Tardiphaga sp. vice304: one gene and its partner. The protein of the gene in region 2 interacts with the protein of the main gene of each other region in a pairwise test. Links are inferred from orthologs where the notes say so. Each region holds a gene or a part of one and is shown on either strand. Other genes may lie near its edges. The genes, in order: ftsH and hflC.

Region 1 (8,868 bases), 2.5 Mb from region 2 along the record:
CGATCGGGGCCGGCGCGAAGGGCTATGTTTCAAAATCCGGCGATCCACAGGATCTGGTCGATGCGATCCGCGAGGTCGGCCGCGGCGGCGTCTATCTGGCGCCGGCCACCGCGCGCAGCATCGCCTTCGCCAGGCTCGACGACCGGCTCGGCAAGCTGAGCACCCGCGAGATCGAGATCCTGCGCCTGCTTGCCGCCGGCAAGAGCCTCACCGAAATCGCCTGGCTGGTGCACGCCTCCTACAAGACAATCGCCAACACCTCCTCGATGATGCGCCACAAGCTCGGCCTGCGCACCCCCGCCGAACTGGTGCGGCTGGCGATCGAACATCGGCTGTAGAGTTAGCTTTCGGGCGCGAAACGGCTCGCCAGCGCCCGGCCCTGCCATAATCCGCAACGCCGTGCGATCAGCGCCGCCACGATCAGCGTCGCGAAAAAGCCGGTCGGCGCGCCGACCGCGGGAAACGCGATCAGCAGTACCGCCGCAACGCCGAGCCCCGGCAGTTCATAGCGCGCAAACCCCTCGGCCAGTCCGACGCGGACGATGAATCCGGCTGCGATCGCCAGCACCATCACGTCGTACAGAAACAGATACGGCGTCACCAGCAGCGTGCCGGTGGCCAGCGCCGCGGCCTTCCATTCGTAACGCACGCGGCTGCGCCACAGCACCACCAGCAGCCCGGCAACCGCCGCGTTCATGATCCACTGGAACGTCCAACCGAGCGCCTCGCTGCCGCCGAAGTAGCGTACCAGGGCAAAAATGCTCTGCAACTTGCCCCAAGGCGCAAGGCCATCGGTGAGGAAGGCCTGCGAGAACATCGGCATCCAGTGGAAGAAGGCTTGCCAGCTCTCGGTGCCATAAGCGAGCCACGACACGCCGGCCAGCAGCACCGTGGTCACGCCGGCCGCGACGAACACCCGCCACTGCATCGCGGCAATCAGCACCAGCGGAAACAGCAGGCCATATTGAGGCTTGTAGCTCAACAGCCCGAGGCAGATGCCGGCCCATACCGGCCGGCTCGGCAGCAGCAGCAACACGCCGCCAATCAGCGAGGCGGTGAGAAAGCCGTTCTGCCCGACCAGCGTATTGGTCAGCACCACCGGGAAGGCCGCCGCCAGCAGCCACCCGAACGGCCGCCCGACGATGGCGCGCATCACCACGAGATAAGGCAGGAAGCTGACCGCGGCCCAACCGGCAAACGCCAGCCGGTAGGGCAGCCGCGCCAGCTGTTCGGCAATCATCAGGAACGGCGGTGGATAGTGCCAGGCGAAGTTGCCGGGATAGTCTTGCCCGAGTACGCCGAGCTGGAGCTGCTTCTGGATCGCCCAGTCCCACGCTTGCGCCGGATGGCCGTCGAGCGCGAGCTTGCCGGCCGACCAGACGTTGATGAAGTCGGTCGGCAGGTTGAAGCGGCTGTCGTCGAAGATCCAGCCGCGGCCATAGAACGCCGCGAAGAACGCCGCATGCAGCACCGCCAGCAGAAAGCAGACATTGACGAGCGGCTTGGGAAGCGCCGTGTCGTTAGGTACCGGAGCCAGAACTTCTGCCGTCATCGGCCATTCCCCATACGCTTGCGCGCCGAGCATGCCATTACCGGCGTTGAGGAAGATTTAAATGCCAGGCCAGATAGCCGAAATGGGTGAAGCGGGTCTGGGCGAGGGCTTCATCGACGGCGAGGTCTGTGGCGTCATGCTTGGCTGAACGGCGCATCCTCGCTACGTTGCAGGCAGCGCGCGGCATAGGCCCGCATTTCCCGCAGACGTACAAAGGTTTTGCGTCATTATGACAGTTCCGTTCGCCGACATCGCGTGGCCCGATAAGTCACGCTATTGGCTTACTTCTGCACGCGTGCCTGCGTGTCTTTTAGCCGATCGAAGCCTGCCTGGATTTTACGATACCGAAGGCGTCGCGCGCGCCGATCTCCTGATCGAAGACGGCAAGATCGCGCGCATCGTTGCGGCCGGTGTGGCGGATACGGATGGCGCCCGCGTCGATCTCGGCGGTCGGCAGGTGTGGCCGACCCTGATCGACATGCATACGCATCTCGACAAGGGCCATTCGGTCGAACGCAGCCCCAACATCGACGGCACCTTCAACAATGCGCGGCTCGGCGCCACCGCCGACCGGCCGAACTGGACGGTGGCGGATTTGCGCCGCCGCATCGACTTCGGGCTGCGCTGCGCAGAAGCGCATGGCGTGTCCGCGATCCGGACCCATCTCGACACCTATCCCGACAGCGCCGAGCGAAGCTGGACGGTGCTGCGCGAGATGCGGAGCGAGTGGGCCGGCCGGGTCGACCTGCAGATGGTGTCGCTGTGCCCGCTGGAAACGCTGATGGACGGCTTCGGCGACCGGATTGCGGCGATTGTCAGCGAATCCGGCGGGCTGATCGGCGGCGTCACGCGACCGGCGGTTGGCAGCCATGGCGCACCGGGCGCCGACATCGAGGCGCAGCTCGACCGGCTGTTCGCGCTGGCCATCCGGCACGACCTCGACATCGACCTGCACGTCGACGAGACCGGCGACCGGACGGCAGCCTCGCTGCCTCATATCGCCCGCGCGGCGCTGCGACACGGTTACAAGGGCCGCGTGGTGTGCGGGCATTGCTGCAGCCTCGCCTTGCAGGACGACAGCGAGATCGACCGCACGCTCGACCTGCTGGCGGCGGCGGAGATTGCGATCGTCACGCTGCCGACGGTGAACATGTATCTGCAGGGCCGCCAGCCCGGGCGCACGCCGCGCTGGCGCGGCGTCACCGTGGTGCACGAGATGCTGGCGCGCGGCATCCGCGTCGCCGCCGCCGGCGACAATTGCCGCGACAGTTTCTACGCCTATGGCGACCATGACATGGTCGATACGTTTCGGCAGGCGGTGCGTATCCTGCATGTCGATCATCCGCTGGCGCAGGCGCCCTCGCTGGTCGGCGCGATGCCCTCGGCCATCACCGGATTCGGCAACCACGGGCAGATCGCAGAAGGCGCCGCGGCACGGCTGATCGTGTTCAACGCGCGGACCATCAACGAGATCGTCAGCCGCCCGCAGGCCGACCGCGTGGTGCCCGCCCACGGGCGGCGGCTGACGGCGGCGGCGCCGGATTATTCCGAGCTATGGCCTTACGACGAGACCGCGCGAAGCACGATTCCGCGCGGCTGAACAGGACGTCGGGCGCGCTTCTCGTCTTCTGCCAGCGCGCGCCACGTACCCGGCGGGCCATGCCCACAAAAAACGCGGCCTTGCGGCCGCGTTTTGCAATCGTCGATGCGTCGAACTTACGCCTGCGGCTGCGGCTCCAGGCCGGCGTCGGGGCGCGGACGCGGCTTGCCGGCGGGCGGCACCGCGGAGGTGCGCGGGCCAGTCGGCTCGAGCACGGATTCGCGGTTCGGCTTCTTGCCGTTCAAGAGATCGGTGATCTCGTCGCCCGACAGCGTCTCGAACTCGAGCAGGCCCTTGGCGAGGGCTTCGAGGTCGGCGCGCTTCTCGGTCAGGATCTTGGTGGCCTCGTTGTAGCCCTCCTCGACCAGACGGCGGATTTCGCTGTCGATCTTCTGCACGGTGGCTTCCGACGCGTTCTGGGTGCGCGACACCGACATCCCCAGGAACACTTCATCCTGGTTCTCGCCATACGACACGGTGCCGAGTTCTTCCGACAGGCCCCAGCGCGTCACCATCATGCGGGCCAGGCGCGTGGCCTGCTCGATATCGGAGGACGCACCCGAGGTGACCTTGTTGCGGCCGAAGATTAGCTCTTCGGCGACGCGGCCGCCCATCATGATGGCGAGGCGCGAGGTCATCTGCTCCAGCGACATCGACAGCTTGTCGCGTTCCGGCAGCTGCATCACCATGCCCAGCGCACGGCCGCGCGGGATGATGGTCGCCTTGTGGATCGGGTCGGTGGCGATGACGTTGAGGCCGACGATGGCGTGACCGCCCTCGTGATAGGCCGTCAGCATCTTCTCTTCCTCGGTCATGACCAGCGACTTGCGCTCGGCGCCCATCATCACCTTGTCCTTGGCCTCTTCGAACTCGCTCTGCGTCACCATGCGCTTGTTGCGGCGCGCGGCGGTCAGAGCGGCTTCGTTGACCAGGTTCATCAGGTCGGCGCCGGAGAAGCCCGGGGTGCCGCGTGCGATGGTCTTGAGGTTGATATCCGGCGCCAGCGGCACCTTGCGGACGTGAACCTTGAGGATCTGCTCGCGGCCGACGACATCCGGATTCGGCACCACGACCTGGCGGTCGAAGCGGCCGGGACGCAGCAGAGCGGGATCCAGCACGTCCGGACGGTTGGTCGCGGCGATCAGGATCACGCCTTCATTGGCCTCGAAGCCGTCCATCTCGACCAGCAACTGGTTGAGGGTCTGCTCGCGCTCGTCATTGCCGCCGCCGAGACCGGCGCCACGATGACGACCGACCGCGTCGATTTCGTCGATGAAGATGATGCAAGGCGCGTTCTTCTTGGCCTGCTCGAACATGTCGCGGACGCGGGAGGCGCCGACGCCGACGAACATTTCAACGAAGTCGGAACCCGAGATGGTGAAGAACGGCACGTTGGCTTCGCCGGCGACCGCACGCGCGATCAGCGTCTTGCCGGTACCGGGAGGGCCGACCAACAGCACGCCGCGCGGAATGCGACCGCCGAGGCGCTGATACTTGCCGGGGTCGCGCAGGAATTCGACGATCTCCTGCAGGTCTTGCTTGGCTTCATCGACACCGGCGACGTCTTCAAATGTGACGCGGCCATGGGCCTCCGTCAGCATCTTGGCGCGCGACTTTCCAAAACCCATCGCCTTGCCGGCGCCGCCCTGCATCTGACGGGACAGGAAGATCCACACGCCGATCAGCGCGATGAACGGCAGCCAGGAGACCAGCAGCGAGACGAACCACGGCACGTTGTCGCCGGGCGGCTTGGCGGTGATCGAGACCTTGCCGTCATACAGGCGCTTCACCAGCGTCGGGTCGGAAGGCGCGTAGGTCTGGAAGCTGGAACCGTTGGTGAAGGTGCCGTGAATCTCCGGCCCCTGGATCACGACGTCGCGGACCTTGTTCTGATCGACCTCGCTCAACAGTTGCGAGAACGAGATGTCCTGCGAGGCGGCGCGTTGTCCCGGATTTTGGAACAGCGTGAACAGCGCCAGCAACAACAAAACGATAATGACCCAGAGGGCGAAATTGCGCAGGTTCGCGTTCATCGATCTTCCTTCGTCGCCGCGCGGATCGCGGCCGTATTCCCTTGGGTCGCCTCAAGGGAATTACCCTGGGTCGGTTGGATACAATCTAGGTGCGACAGAGCGCGCTGCCAAGGGAACCAGACTGGACTATTTAACGCATGTAGCCCGGCATCCGGTTTAAATCATGGCGGTCACGCCGCCGTGGTTAAGCCATTGGCCGGCCGGGCCGTTGCTTTGGATCAATCCCGGCGCCGGCGCCGCGGCGCGGGATCGATTCGCAGCCGGTCGTGGGAGAGCGTAATCAACGCACCAGCCAGCGTTTGCTTCAACCGGATACCTTTGTTTGCCGCCAGCATGGCCCGATCGATCGCGGCCAGCAGCGCCTCGGCCTGCCCGAGGCCGGCCGGGCCCTCATGTCCGACCCGGCCGATCATCCGCAGCAGCAGGCGAAGACGGACTTCCTCGGTCAGACCAGCGAAGCCGCAGGCGTCGATGCCGGGCCGGGCGGCACCGCTTCTCAGCGCCAGGAATTGTTCGGCGCCGTCGACCAGCCCTTCCAGCGCGACATTGGCGCGGGCCAGCCGCGTCGCCAGCCGCGCCAGATTGCGCGAATCAAAACCCTCGGCGGCGAGCTTCGGCATCAGCGCGCGCCAGCGCGGCCGGGTGAAGTGCGGATCCTGGTTGGTCGGGTCCTCGGCAAATCCGACCTTCGCCTTCGCCAGCGTCGCGATCAGCCGGGCCTTGGGCACGCCCAGAAACGGGCGCGCCAGCACCACGCCGTCGAGCCGCGTTTGCCGCGCCATCGCCGCAAGTCCGGCCAGTCCGCTGCCGCGCGCCATCCGCATCAGCAGGGTTTCGGCCTGGTCGTCGCGGGTGTGCGCGGTCAGGATATGCGTTGCCTTGTGCCGTTTGGCGGCCCTGGCCAGCAATCGGTAGCGGGCCTCGCGGGCCGCGGCGGGCAGTCCGGCCGACGGCTTGGCGCCGGTCCAGCGCAAGGTGCGATGCGGGATATCGAGCGACGCCGCCAGTCTCCTGACGTCGCGGGCCTCACGCGCCGCTTCAGGCCGCAGACCATGGTCGAGCGTGACCGCCAGCAGCGCCGGCCCGCGTTTCAACGCGCGTCGCCAGCGCGCAGCCAGCCACAGCAGCGCGACCGAATCCGGTCCGCCGGACACGGCCAGGATCAGTGCCGGAGCGGATTGCCAGTCGGCGAATAGCTGCTTCGCTTCGCGGGCCGGGATGGGCGATGAGTCGTCGTCTCGCATCGGAAGGCCATGTTGTGTCACCTCTCCCCGTTGGGGGGAGGTCGGATTGCATAGCAATCCGGGTGAGGGGGCTAAGCGCCACCGATAGGCCGGTGCCCCCTCACCCCAGCCCTCTCCCCCCGCGCGAAGCGAAGCTTCGCTAGAGGGGAGAGGGAGCGCACCGCCAGTGCGTCGCGGCAGCTCAAATGCAAGAATCAAACCCTAGCACTTAACGCGCTTCTGCTCGCGGTCTACCGCGGTCTTCACGCTGCCTGAGGCGCGCGGATATTTCCGCAGCACTTCGCCGAAGGCGGCGCAGGCCGCCTCTTTTTCCTTCAGCGCCGCCAGCGACTGCCCGAGCCGCAGCAGCGCGTCCGGCGCCTTGGCCGACGTATCGAACTTGGTGGTGACCCCCAAAAAAGCCTCGGCGGCGTCGCGATACTTCTGGCGCTGGAAGAAGCTTTCGCCGAGCCAATATTGCGAATCCGCGAGCTGCGGGTCGGTCGGATATTTCTGCGCGAAGTTGCGCATGGTCTCTTCGGCCAGCGCGTAATCACGACGCTGCATGTAGCCGATGCCGAGATCGAATTCGTCCTTGGGCGTGCTGCCGGGCGGCAGCGTCGTGAGGCCCGCGCCGGCTGCGGCCGGCGCGGCATTGTCGAGCGGCAGAGGCTCCCCTGCCCCGCGGGCGTTGGGCATCGCCGCCGGCGCGGTGGACGGTATCGGCTGCCCGCCGCCGCCCAACGCGCGCGGCACGCCCGGCGCATTCGGATTGGCATTGGGATCGAAGGCATCGTTGCGCCGTCCGCCGCGCTGCGGCGGCGCGGGGTCTTGCACGACCGGCGCGGCGGCAGCGACCGGCGGCTGCGGATCATAGACCTGCGGCTGCAGCGGCTGCTGGCGCGCCGGCGCGGCCTGCACAGGCGCGGCCTGCACGGGGGCTGCGGCGACGTTGGGACGCGCGCCCGCCGGCGGCGCGCCGGCCTGCAACTGGCGCAACTGCTCCTCGAGCTGGCGGTTGCGGAACTGGAGCTCTTCGTTCTGCCCGGTGAGTTTCCGCAGCTGGCTCTGCAGCCGCTCGATCTGCATCCCCTGATCGGCATCGTCGTCGCCCGACTGCTGGCTGTAGTCCGGCTGACGCGGCGCCGGTTGACCGAACAACTGCGCGGACACAGGCGAAGCGGTCACGAGTACAAGGGAGAAGAACGCAGCGCCGGCGAACCAATGAGATCTGGATGACATGTGTGCCTGAGAATGATTGGTTTCACGCCCCATCGGCGCGCATCACGATGAGAATTTCACTACGCCGAAAATGTGTCTTCCGACAGCGGCAAAGCCGCCGCATCAAACAAAAACGGCGCCTGCCGCATGGCAGACGCCGTTCGCTGTTATCGAGGCTCTGGCTCAGGCGCCGGCGTTCAGCACGGTAACGGCGCGGCGGTTCTGCGACCAGCACGAGATGTCGTTGCAGACCGCGACCGGGCGTTCCTTGCCGTAGGAGATGGTCCGCATCCGGCTGGCATCGATGCCGCGCGAGGCCAGGAAGGTCCGGACCGACTGGGCACGGCGGGCGCCGAGCGCGATGTTGTACTCGCGGGTGCCGCGTTCATCCGCATGGCCCTCGATCGTGAAGGCGTAGCGGTTATACTGCTGCAGCCACTGCGCCTGCTTCTCCAGCGTGGCGATCGCCTGCGGCGACAGCTCGGTCTGATCGCTCTCGAAGAACACGCGGTCGCCGACATTGACCACGAAGTCCTGCTGGCTGCCCGGCGACGCTGCATTGGCCATGCCGCCGGCGCCATCGCCGCCCAGCGGATTCTTGTTGGCGCAAGCGCCCATCGAAAGCGCCACGGCAAGTACCGCAGCCAGTTTTAATCCCTGGAGGATTCGCATCTGAGGTTTCATTTCGGAGCCTCCACGCTCGCGCTTTGTCCAACTGTGTTTGGTCTACAGGGCGTTGGTTAAGCGAACGTTCCGTCAACCTTGATGGAGTGTTGCCAAAACCCATCAAAAGCCACACGTCCCCGAAAAGCCACCTGATGGTTAATGGGGTGTAAATGTGGCGCGATGGTGAACGATGCCCAGCCGGCGCGGCGCCCCGGGTGCCCGCAGGGCGGCTGACCGCAGGCGGGCGACCTCAGCCGGTCCGAACGGAACACGCCGCAGCCGGATCGACCGGGAACTCGGGGCCGCCGAGCGCCGGCGAGGCATGCAGGCCGTTGCGTTCGAACAGCATCCGCCGCTCGAAGAAGCTGGAGCGGAAGTACGGATAGCGCGCAAACACCTTCTCGCGCAGCGCCGGAAAGTTGACCGCCATCAGACCCAGCGGCTTGGTCAGCGTCGGATAGGGACGCGGCGGGCACAGCGGCTCGTGCAAAAAGACCCGGCGATAGAACGCCTGGTGCTCGGCGCGCGCGGTGGCGGTACCAAGGTCGGCATTGAAGTACGAACAAGCAACGT
Region 2 (8,904 bases):
GATCGGCGATCGAAAAACTCGCCGGCGATTCCGCGGCCTAAGGAAACACACCCATGCGCGCTCTTTACACTGCAGCGACCGGGATGGCGGCCCAGGAACTCAACGTCCAGGTCATCTCCAACAACATCGCGAACATGCGGACCACCGGCTACAAGAAGCAGGTCGCCTCGTTCCAGGATCTGGTCTACGACCACGTCCGTCGCGTCGGCGCGCAGGCCTCCGACCAGGGCACCATCATCCCGGTCGGCGTCGATATCGGCGGCGGCGTCAAGACCGTCGGCACGCCGCGGCTGATGACGCAGGGCACGCTGGCGGCGACCGGCGGCGATCTCGACATCGCGGTGCGCGGCGAAGGCTTCTTCAAGATCCAGATGACCGACGGCACCTTCACCTATACCCGCGACGGCTCGTTCACCACCGACCAGACCGGCCGCATCGTTACCGCGGCAGGCAATCCGGTGCAGCCGACTATCACGGTACCGGCCGCCTCCTCCGGCATGACGATCAGCGCTTCCGGCCAGGTGTCGGTGACCGTCGCGGGTTCGGCGACGCCGCAGGTGCTCGGCACCATCAGCCTGACGCGCTTCATCAACAAGGCCGGCCTGCAGCCGATCGGCGACAACCTGTTCACCGAAACCCCGGCCTCCGGCGCGCCGCAGGACGGCGTCGCCAATATCGACGGCTTCGGCGACCTGCAGCAGCGCAACCTCGAACAGGCCAACGTCGAAGTCGTCTCGGAAATCTCCGATCTGATCGCCGCGCAGCGCGCCTACGAGATGAACGCCAAGGTGATCAGCGCCGCCGACCAGATGCTGCAATCCACTTCCGCCATGTTCCGCTGAGGCAGATGATCATGACCTTCCGTTCACTCCTGCTCGCGACCACCCTGTTCGCGCTCGGCGCCCATGCGGCGCACAGCCAGAGCCGCGAAGACGTGCTGGCCCAGCCGGTGCTGCGCGCCAACGTCACCGTCGCCGGCGACCTGGTGCGGATCGGCGACGTCATCGACAACGCAGGTCCGGCCGCGGGAATCGCGATCTATCGCGCGCCGGATCTCGGCACGGTCGGCTCGCTGCCGGTGGCCAAGGTGATCGCGGCGCTGCGTGCCCATCAGGTGATCGGCGTCGATACCCGCGACCTCATGGACATCACCGTGACGCGGCTGTCGCGCAGCATCGAGGCCCGCGACATCGAGAACCAGGTGGCGCAGGCGCTGCAGCATCGCAACGGCCTCGGCGACGCCGCCAATCTGACGCTGACCTTCGACCGCGACGTGCAGACGCTGCAGCTCGATGCTGCCTCGTCCGGCGCGCTGGAGGCGGTCTCGACGCGGTTCGATGCACGCTCCGGCCGTTTCGATATCACCTTCTCGATCGGCAGCGACAGCGGTGCCGCCTCCAAGCTGCGCTTCACCGGCACCGCGGTCGAGACCGTCGAGGCCGCCGTGCTGGCGCGCGGCGTCGACAGCAAGGAAGTGCTGAAGGCGTCCGACGTCATCGTCGAGCGCCGTCCGAAATCCGAAGTCGGTATCGATGTCGCCAGCCGCGAGCGCGCGGTCGGCATGCAGGTCCGCCGCCAGTTGCGCGCCGGCCAGGCGCTGCGCATCGCCGATCTCGCCAAACCCGATCTGGTGACGCGCGACCAGGCGGTGACGCTGGTCTACGAATCCGCCGGGCTGTATCTCACCATCCGCGGCAAGGCGATCGAGAACGGCACCGAAGGCGACGTCGTCAGCGTCATCAATCTGCAGTCCAAGCGCACGGTGTCCGGCGTGGTGGTCGGCCGCGGCCAGGTCGCCGTCGCGGTCCCCGGCCCGCGGCTTCCCGCGCCCAGCGAGAAGCTCAACGACAAGATCTCCCAGGCCGCCGCCTCCGTCGCACTCGCTGCCAATGTTTCTGCTGCCACCCGTAACGCCGAGTAAAGTTGATGTTCCAGTATAATCGCGCCGTTCTGCTCGCCACCCTGCTGACCACGACCGTGCTGTTCAGCGGCTGCTCCTCGATCGAGCGGCTGTCGATGATCGGCGAACAGCCGAAACTGACCGCGATCGAGAATCCGGTGGCGCAGCCCGGCTACAAGCCGGTGCAGATGCCGATGCCGCAGCCGGAAGTGGCCTCGTACAATGCCAATTCGCTATGGCGATCGGGCTCGCGCGCCTTCTTCAAGGACCAGCGCGCGCGCCAGATCGGCGACATTCTGACCGTGACGGTGAACTTCACCGACAAGGCCAACATCGCCAACCAGACCCAGCACAGCCGCTCCAGCAAGGAGGATTCCGGGATCACCGATTTCGCCGGCTCCAAGCTGCTGTCGGGCTCGGCCGCCTCGGTGCTGCCGGGCCGGCTGCTCTCGGCCGACGGCACCTCGTCGAGCGACGGCAAGGGCTCGGTAGCACGCCAGGAGAACTTGCAGACCAGCGTCGCGGCCGTGGTCACCCAGCTTTTGCCGAACGGCAATCTGGTGGTCGAGGGCAAGCAGGAGATCCGCGTCAACTACGAGATCCGCGAATTGATCGTTGCCGGCATCGTGCGCCCCGAGGACATCCAGAGCGACAACACCATCGACAGCGCCAAGATCGCGCAGGCCCGCATCGCCTATGGCGGTCGCGGCCAGATCTCCGATGTCCAGCAGCCGCGCTACGGCCAGCAGGTCATGGACGTGCTGCTGCCGTTCTGATCCAGGCTTTCAGAGCTCCCCACTTCATCCAGCGCTCCCACGCCATGAAGTGTCCAACGCGGCCTTCCGTCAGCTCCCCTGACGGAAGGCCGTCGTCGTTTGGGGATGGATACTTCTATCGCTAGGCCGACGTGGCTTCCCCTGCCCCTTGCGGGGAGGGTCGGCCGAACGAGCGATGATGCGAGAGCATCATCGGGAGTGGAGGCCGGGGTGGGGGTGCCGCGGGCGACGGCGCTTGTGGCACCCCCACCCGACCGCGCTTCGCGCGGCCACCCTCCCCGCAAGGGGGAGGGTAAGAACCGCTACTGCACGCTCAGTGCTACAAAGCGCAATTCGCCTTCGCCGTTCGATACCAGCAGCAGCACCGACTTCTTGCCGTCCTTCTTCAAGGCATCGACGCGCTTCTTGACGTCGGCGGGGTTGCTCACCGCTTCCTGCGCGACCTCGACGATGACGTCGCCGGCGTTCAGGCGCTTCTCGGCGGCGTCCGAGCCAGAGTCGACCGAGGTCACGACCACGCCCTTGACGCTGTCCTTGATCTTGAACCTGGCGCGCATCTCCTTGCTGAGTCCGGTGAGATCGAGGCCCAGCGCCTTCTGCGTCGCCGGCTTTTCGGCTTCCGGCATCGACTTCACCGAGGCCGGCTGCGGCTTTTCGCCATCGTCGAGACGGCCGAGCGTGACCTGCTTGATAACTTCTTTACCCTTGCGGATGATCAGCACGTCGACCGCCTTGCCGACCGCGGTGTCGGCGACGATGCGCGAGAGGTCCTTCGGCTCCTTGACGTCCTTGCCGTCGAACTTGACGACGACGTCGCCGGGCTCGATGCCCGCCGGCTTCGCCGGGCCCTTGTCGTCGATGCCGGCAATCAGCGCGCCGCGTGCAGGCTTGATGCTAAGGCTCTCGGCGATCTCGTCGGTGACCTGCTGGATGCGGACGCCAAGCCAGCCGCGGCGCAGCTCGCCGAATTCGCGCAATTGCGCCACCACCTGCGACGCCGTCTTCGACGGCACCGCAAAGCCGATGCCGATCGAGCCGCCGGACGGCGAGATGATCAGCGTGTTGACGCCGATCACGTCGCCGTCGAGGTTGAACAGCGGGCCGCCGGAATTGCCGCGGTTGATCGAGGCGTCGGTCTGGATGTAGCTGTCATAGGGGCCGGAATTGATGTCGCGGTTGCGCGCCGAGACGATGCCGGCGGTGACCGTGCCGCCGAGCGAGAACGGGTTGCCGATCGCGATCACCCATTCGCCGAGACGAACCTTTTCGGAATCGCCGAACTTCACCGCGGTGACCGGCTTCACCGGGGTGAATTTGAGCACCGCCAGATCGGTCTTCTTGTCGACGCCGACCAGCGTCGCCTTGATCTTGGTGCCGTCATTCATGATGACGTTGATCTCGTCGGCGTCCGCAATGACGTGATTGTTGGTGACCACGACGCCGGAGGTGTCGACGATGAAGCCGGAGCCCAGCGAATTGGTCTTGCGCGGCTGCAGGCCGCCATTCTTGTCGCCGCCCGGCCCGCCGCGGCGGTTCTTGAAGAAGTCGTCGAAGAATTCCTCGAACGGCGATCCCGGCGGCAGTTGGGGCATCGCCCCGCGCGGGGTGTCACTGTTCTTGCTGTCGCCGCTCTTGTTGTTGGCTTCGACGGTCTGCGTGGTCGAGATGTTGACGACCGCGTCGATCACCTTTTCGGCGACGTCGGCGATGCCGTCCGGCCCCCGGGCGACGGCCGGTGCCGAGAAGGCGGCGACGGCGGTGCCGAGGCAGAGCGCCGTGAGCCACGGGCGCAGGCGGAGGCTCAAGGCGGGGGGCGCGATGGACATGGGACGAACGTCTCCTGAAGGATTCCGCGATTTGGCAGCCAGACTGCGCCCGAACATGGCTTTCGCGCAAGCGCAGGGACACGACGGCCCACCATCAACACCGCGGATTGCGGCGGAAAGCCGGCGCCTCAACGCACGGACCGCTATTCGGATTCACTATTTGCAGGATGACGGTATTGGAGGGGCGCCCGGGTCTAGCTGCGTACCAGCCAGATCAGGGCCAGCCCGCCGATCGCCGAGCCGATGCCGGCGATCCGCAGGATATTGTCGGGCGTCGCCAGCGCACTCTTCATCGCGCGACGCATCCAGCCGGGAAAAGCCAGGAACAGGATGCCTTCCAGCACGAACAGGATACCGATGCCGATGAGGAAGTCGGCGAACGCTATGGACCTCATCCGACTTCAACTCCCGAAACGTTCGCACCCTGAGCGCTTTTATGAAAATGGGGCGCGCCTTCGAAGAAGGCGCGCCCCATCCATAGATCAGAGCGGCAGCGAACGCAAAGTTGCCGCTGCCGCTTGACAGCCTAGTCTCTTACGGCCGCGCCGCCGCCGGCTTGCCGGCCGGATTGGCGAAGAAGCGGAAGAACTCCGAATCCGGCCGCAGCAGGAAGCGGGTGTCGTTGCTCTTCAACCCGTTCTCGTAGGCCGTCATGGAGCGGTAGAAGGCGAAGAACTCCGCATCCTTGCCGTAGGCCTCCGCGAACAGCCGGTTGCGCTCGCCGTCACCGGTACCGCGAACCTGCTCAGCCGTGGAGTTGGCATCGGCGATGATCACGGTGGCTTCGCGATCGGCCTTGGAACGGATTTCCTGCGCCTTCTGGCCGCCCTGCGCGCGGAACTCGGCCGCCTCGCGCTGACGCTCGGTCTGCATCCGCTGATAGACCGCCTGACTGTTCGACTCCGGCAGGTCGGCGCGGCGAATGCGGACATCGACCACCGAGATGCCGTAGCCGTCGGCCTCCTTGTCGAGCTGGTCGCGGATCCGGTTCATCAAGCCTTCGCGTTCGTCACGCACCACCTGAATGAACGTCACCTCGCCGAGCACACGACGCAGCGACGCGTTGAGCAGCGTGGTGAGCTGGATATTGGCAGCCTGGATCGAACCGATGCTCTGGTAGAAGCGCAGCGCGTTCTTGATGCGGTAGCGCGCGAACGCATCCACCACGAGACGCTTCTGGTCCGACGCGATCACTTCCTGCGCCGGATTTTCCAGATCGAGGATGCGCTTGTCGATCGAGATCACGGTGTCGATGAACGGCACCTTGAAGTTCAGACCGGGTTCGGTGACCACGCGGACCGGCTCACCGAGCCGGACCACCAGCACCTGTTCGGTCTGGCGCACCGTGAAGATCGAGCTGTAGCCGATGACAATCACGGCGAATAGCACGATCAGTGCGACGATACCTGAAATTCCGGTCTTCATCGGGTGCTCCCGCTCTGCTGTTGCGGCTGGCCAGATGTCGCCGGGGCCTGTCGCCGCGGCGACAGTTCGTTCAGGGGAAGAAAGGGCACGACGCCCTGCGCATTGGCGCCGCCGTCATAGACCAGCTTCTCGGCGCCGCCGAGAATCCGCTCCATGGTTTCCAGATAGATGCGCTGGCGGGTGACGTCCGGCGCCTTCTTGTATTCGTCGTAGACGCTCAGGAAGCGCGCGCTCTGGCCTTTGGCCTCGGCAATCGCCTGTTCCTTGTAACCTTCGGCAACCTGCAGGATCTGCGCCGCCCGGCCACGCGAATCGGGAACGACGCGGTTGGCATAGGTCTGGGCTTCGTTCTGCAGACGCTCGAGATCGGCGCGCGCCGCCTGGACGTCACGAAACGCATCGATGACCTGCGACGGCGGATCGACCTTCTGCATCTGCACCTGCTGCACCAGGATGCCGGCGCCGTAGCCGTCCAGCGTCTTCTGCATCAGTTCCTGCACGCCGGCTTCGGTGGTGGTGCGGGCGCCGGTCAGGATCGGCTGGATGTTGGCGCGGCCGACCACTTCGCGCATCGCGCTTTCGGCCACGGCCTTCACGGTGCCTTCCGGGTTCTGGATGTTGAACAAGAAGTTGCCGACGCCGTCCGGCTTGATGCGCCACAACACGGTAAAATCGACATCGACGATGTTTTCGTCGCCGGTCAGCATCAGGCTCTCTTCCGGCACGTCGCGCATGGTGCGGCCGCGACGCGTAGGATCGTCGATCAGCGACATGCCGATGCTCAGGGTCGAGACGCGCAGCGCCTTGGGCAACAGCACGGTCTCGATCGGATAGGGCAGATGGTAGTTCAGGCCGGGTTGCACGGTGCGGACATGCTTGCCGAAGCGCAGCACCACGCCGAGTTCTTCGGACTGCACGCGGAAGAAGCCGGACAGGCCCCAGATCGCCAAAGCGGCAGCGAGCACCAGGGCGATGCCCATACCGCTGACGAAGCCGCCGGGCAGCATCGACTGCAGCCGGTCCTGGCCGCGGCGCAGCAGGTCCTCGAGGTCAGGCGGTCTCGGACCCGCCGATTGCGGACCGGATCCCCATGGCCCCTTGGGACCAGAGCTCCACGGGCCTCCGCCTTGATTCTTCCACGGCATCAACAATCTCCTCTGCGCGAACCGGAAACCGGCCTCGCCACATCTGGATGGCTTTATAGGGGACAGGCCGGGTCGTTACAACGCGGCTGCTGGCCCACAGGAACTAAGCGCGAAGTCCTCAAAGTCAATGTTAATAGGGGTTATCGCGGTTAACGCGGGTCACGCCGACGATATGTCACATAGGAGAAATCGACGCTGTCCTCGCCTGCGGCAGGATGGCGGACACGGGCGGCCTCCTCCCAGATCGAGACATCGATCGGCGCGAAATAGGCATCTCCCGCGGGTTTGGCGTGCACCTCGGTGATTTCGAGCCGGTCGGCGGCGTCCATCCATTGCGCATAGATCTCGGCGCCGCCGATCACGGCGATCTCCGTGGCCGAACGCCGCAGCGCGTCGCCGGTGGCGAGCTCGCGCGCCGCGGTGAACGACGTGGTGACCACCGCGCCCGGCGCCTGGTAGTCTGGATTGCGGGTAACGACGATATTGGTCCGCCCCGGCAGCGGCCGGCGCGGCAATGATTCAAAGGTCTTGCGGCCCATCACGATCGGCTTGCCCATGGTCATCGCCTTCAGGCGCTGCATGTCGGACTTCAACCGCCACGGGATCGCATTGCCCTGCCCGATCACGCCGTTGTCGGCGACGGCGACGATGAGGGTGACGTTCATGACGCCTGCCCCCGCAGAGCCAGCTCCCGGAGCGCGTCACCGCTCAGTTTGCACGCCGTCCACTCATCCATCATTTTGGCCCCCATCGACATGTAGAATGCGATCGACGGCGCATTCCAGTTCAGCACCGACCATTCGAACTGCGTCCAGCCGTTGTCGATGCAGCGCTGCGCGAGCTTGACCATCATCGCTTTGCCGATGCCATGGCCACGATGCGCCGGTCGCACGAACAGATCCTCGAGGTGGATGCCGTGCCGTCCCCGAAACGAAGAGAAATTCAGGAACCAGAGCGTGAACCCGATCGGTTCGCCATCCCATTCGGCGATGTCGCAATAGACCTGCGGCTGCGGGCCGAACAGCGCCGCGACGACGGTAGCCTCGGTGGCATCGACCAGGTGCGACAGTTTTTGATACTCCGCCAGTTCGCACATGAAGCTGAAAACAAGCGCGCTGTCATGGTTCGTGGCCGCACGGATGTTCAGGCTCACACCGCCACCTCGGCCTTGATATGCGGATGCGGATCGTAGCCCTGCAGCGTGAAATCCTCATAGCGGAAGGCGAAGATGTCCTTCACCTCCGGATTGATCGTCATCACCGGCAGCGGTCGCGTCTGCCGGGTCAGTTGCAGTCGCGCCTGCTCCAGATGGTTGGAATACAGATGCGCGTCACCGAGCGTGTGGATGAAGTCGCCGGGCTTGAGACCCGTCACCTGCGCCACCATCATCGTCAGCAGCGCATAGGACGCGATGTTGAACGGCACGCCGAGAAACACATCCGCCGAGCGCTGGTACAGCTGGCACGACAGTTTGCCGTTCGCGACATAGAACTGGAACAGGCAGTGACACGGCGGCAGCGCCATCTTGTCGACGTCGGCGGGATTCCACGCCGTCACGATCAGCCGGCGGGAGTCCGGATTGCGCTTGATCATCTCGACCACATTGGCGATCTGGTCGATCGCGCGGCCGTCGGCGGCCGGCCAGGAGCGCCACTGCGAGCCATAGACCGGGCCAAGATCGCCATTGGCGTCCGCCCATTCGTCCCAGATCGAGACGCCATTGTCCTTGAGATATTTGATGTTGGTGTCGCCGGCGAGAAACCACAACAGCTCGTGGATGATTGCCTTCAGCGGCAGCCGCTTGGTGGTCAGCATCGGGAAGCCGGCCGCCA

Evidence for each region.
Region 1: the proteins of hflC (region 2) and ftsH interact in binary tests that used the Escherichia coli proteins (3 or more experiments, as listed by UniProt). The link is inferred for Tardiphaga sp. vice304 from one-to-one orthologs.

The regions. Positions count from the first base shown.
Region 1 is NZ_CP041402.1:4,747,175-4,756,042, forward strand. The notes cover bases 2,728-5,690. They hold ftsH (ATP-dependent zinc metalloprotease FtsH), read right to left. Parts: upstream 5,186-5,690; coding sequence 3,269-5,185; downstream 2,728-3,268. Other genes in these bases: FNL56_RS22660 (cytosine deaminase), read left to right, coding at 2,728-3,152; tilS (tRNA lysidine(34) synthetase TilS), read right to left, coding at 5,404-5,690. Also shown: FNL56_RS22650 (response regulator transcription factor), read left to right, coding at 1-338; FNL56_RS22655 (glycosyltransferase family 87 protein), read right to left, coding at 341-1,552; more of FNL56_RS22660, read left to right, coding at 1,782-2,727; more of tilS, read right to left, coding at 5,691-6,429; tol-pal system protein YbgF, read right to left, coding at 6,631-7,650; peptidoglycan-associated lipoprotein Pal, read right to left, coding at 7,813-8,313; FNL56_RS22685 (N-acyl amino acid synthase FeeM domain-containing protein), read right to left, coding at 8,546-8,868. UniProt on the Escherichia coli protein: Acts as a processive, ATP-dependent zinc metallopeptidase for both cytoplasmic and membrane proteins. Plays a role in the quality control of integral membrane proteins.
Region 2 is NZ_CP041402.1:2,277,720-2,286,623, reverse strand. What follows is about bases 3,983-6,981. They hold hflC (protease modulator HflC), read right to left. Parts: upstream 5,928-6,981; coding sequence 5,037-5,927; downstream 3,983-5,036. Other genes in these bases: hflK (FtsH protease activity modulator HflK), read right to left, coding at 5,924-6,981; FNL56_RS10835 (DUF2065 domain-containing protein), read right to left, coding at 4,697-4,897; FNL56_RS10840 (Do family serine endopeptidase), read right to left, coding at 3,983-4,502. Also shown: flagellar basal-body rod protein FlgF, read left to right, coding at 1-41; flagellar basal-body rod protein FlgG, read left to right, coding at 54-842; flagellar basal body P-ring formation chaperone FlgA, read left to right, coding at 854-1,921; flagellar basal body L-ring protein FlgH, read left to right, coding at 1,927-2,676; more of FNL56_RS10840, read right to left, coding at 2,979-3,982; more of hflK, read right to left, coding at 6,982-7,072; FNL56_RS10820 (dihydrofolate reductase), read right to left, coding at 7,222-7,737; FNL56_RS10815 (GNAT family N-acetyltransferase), read right to left, coding at 7,734-8,225; FNL56_RS10810 (thymidylate synthase), read right to left, coding at 8,222-8,904.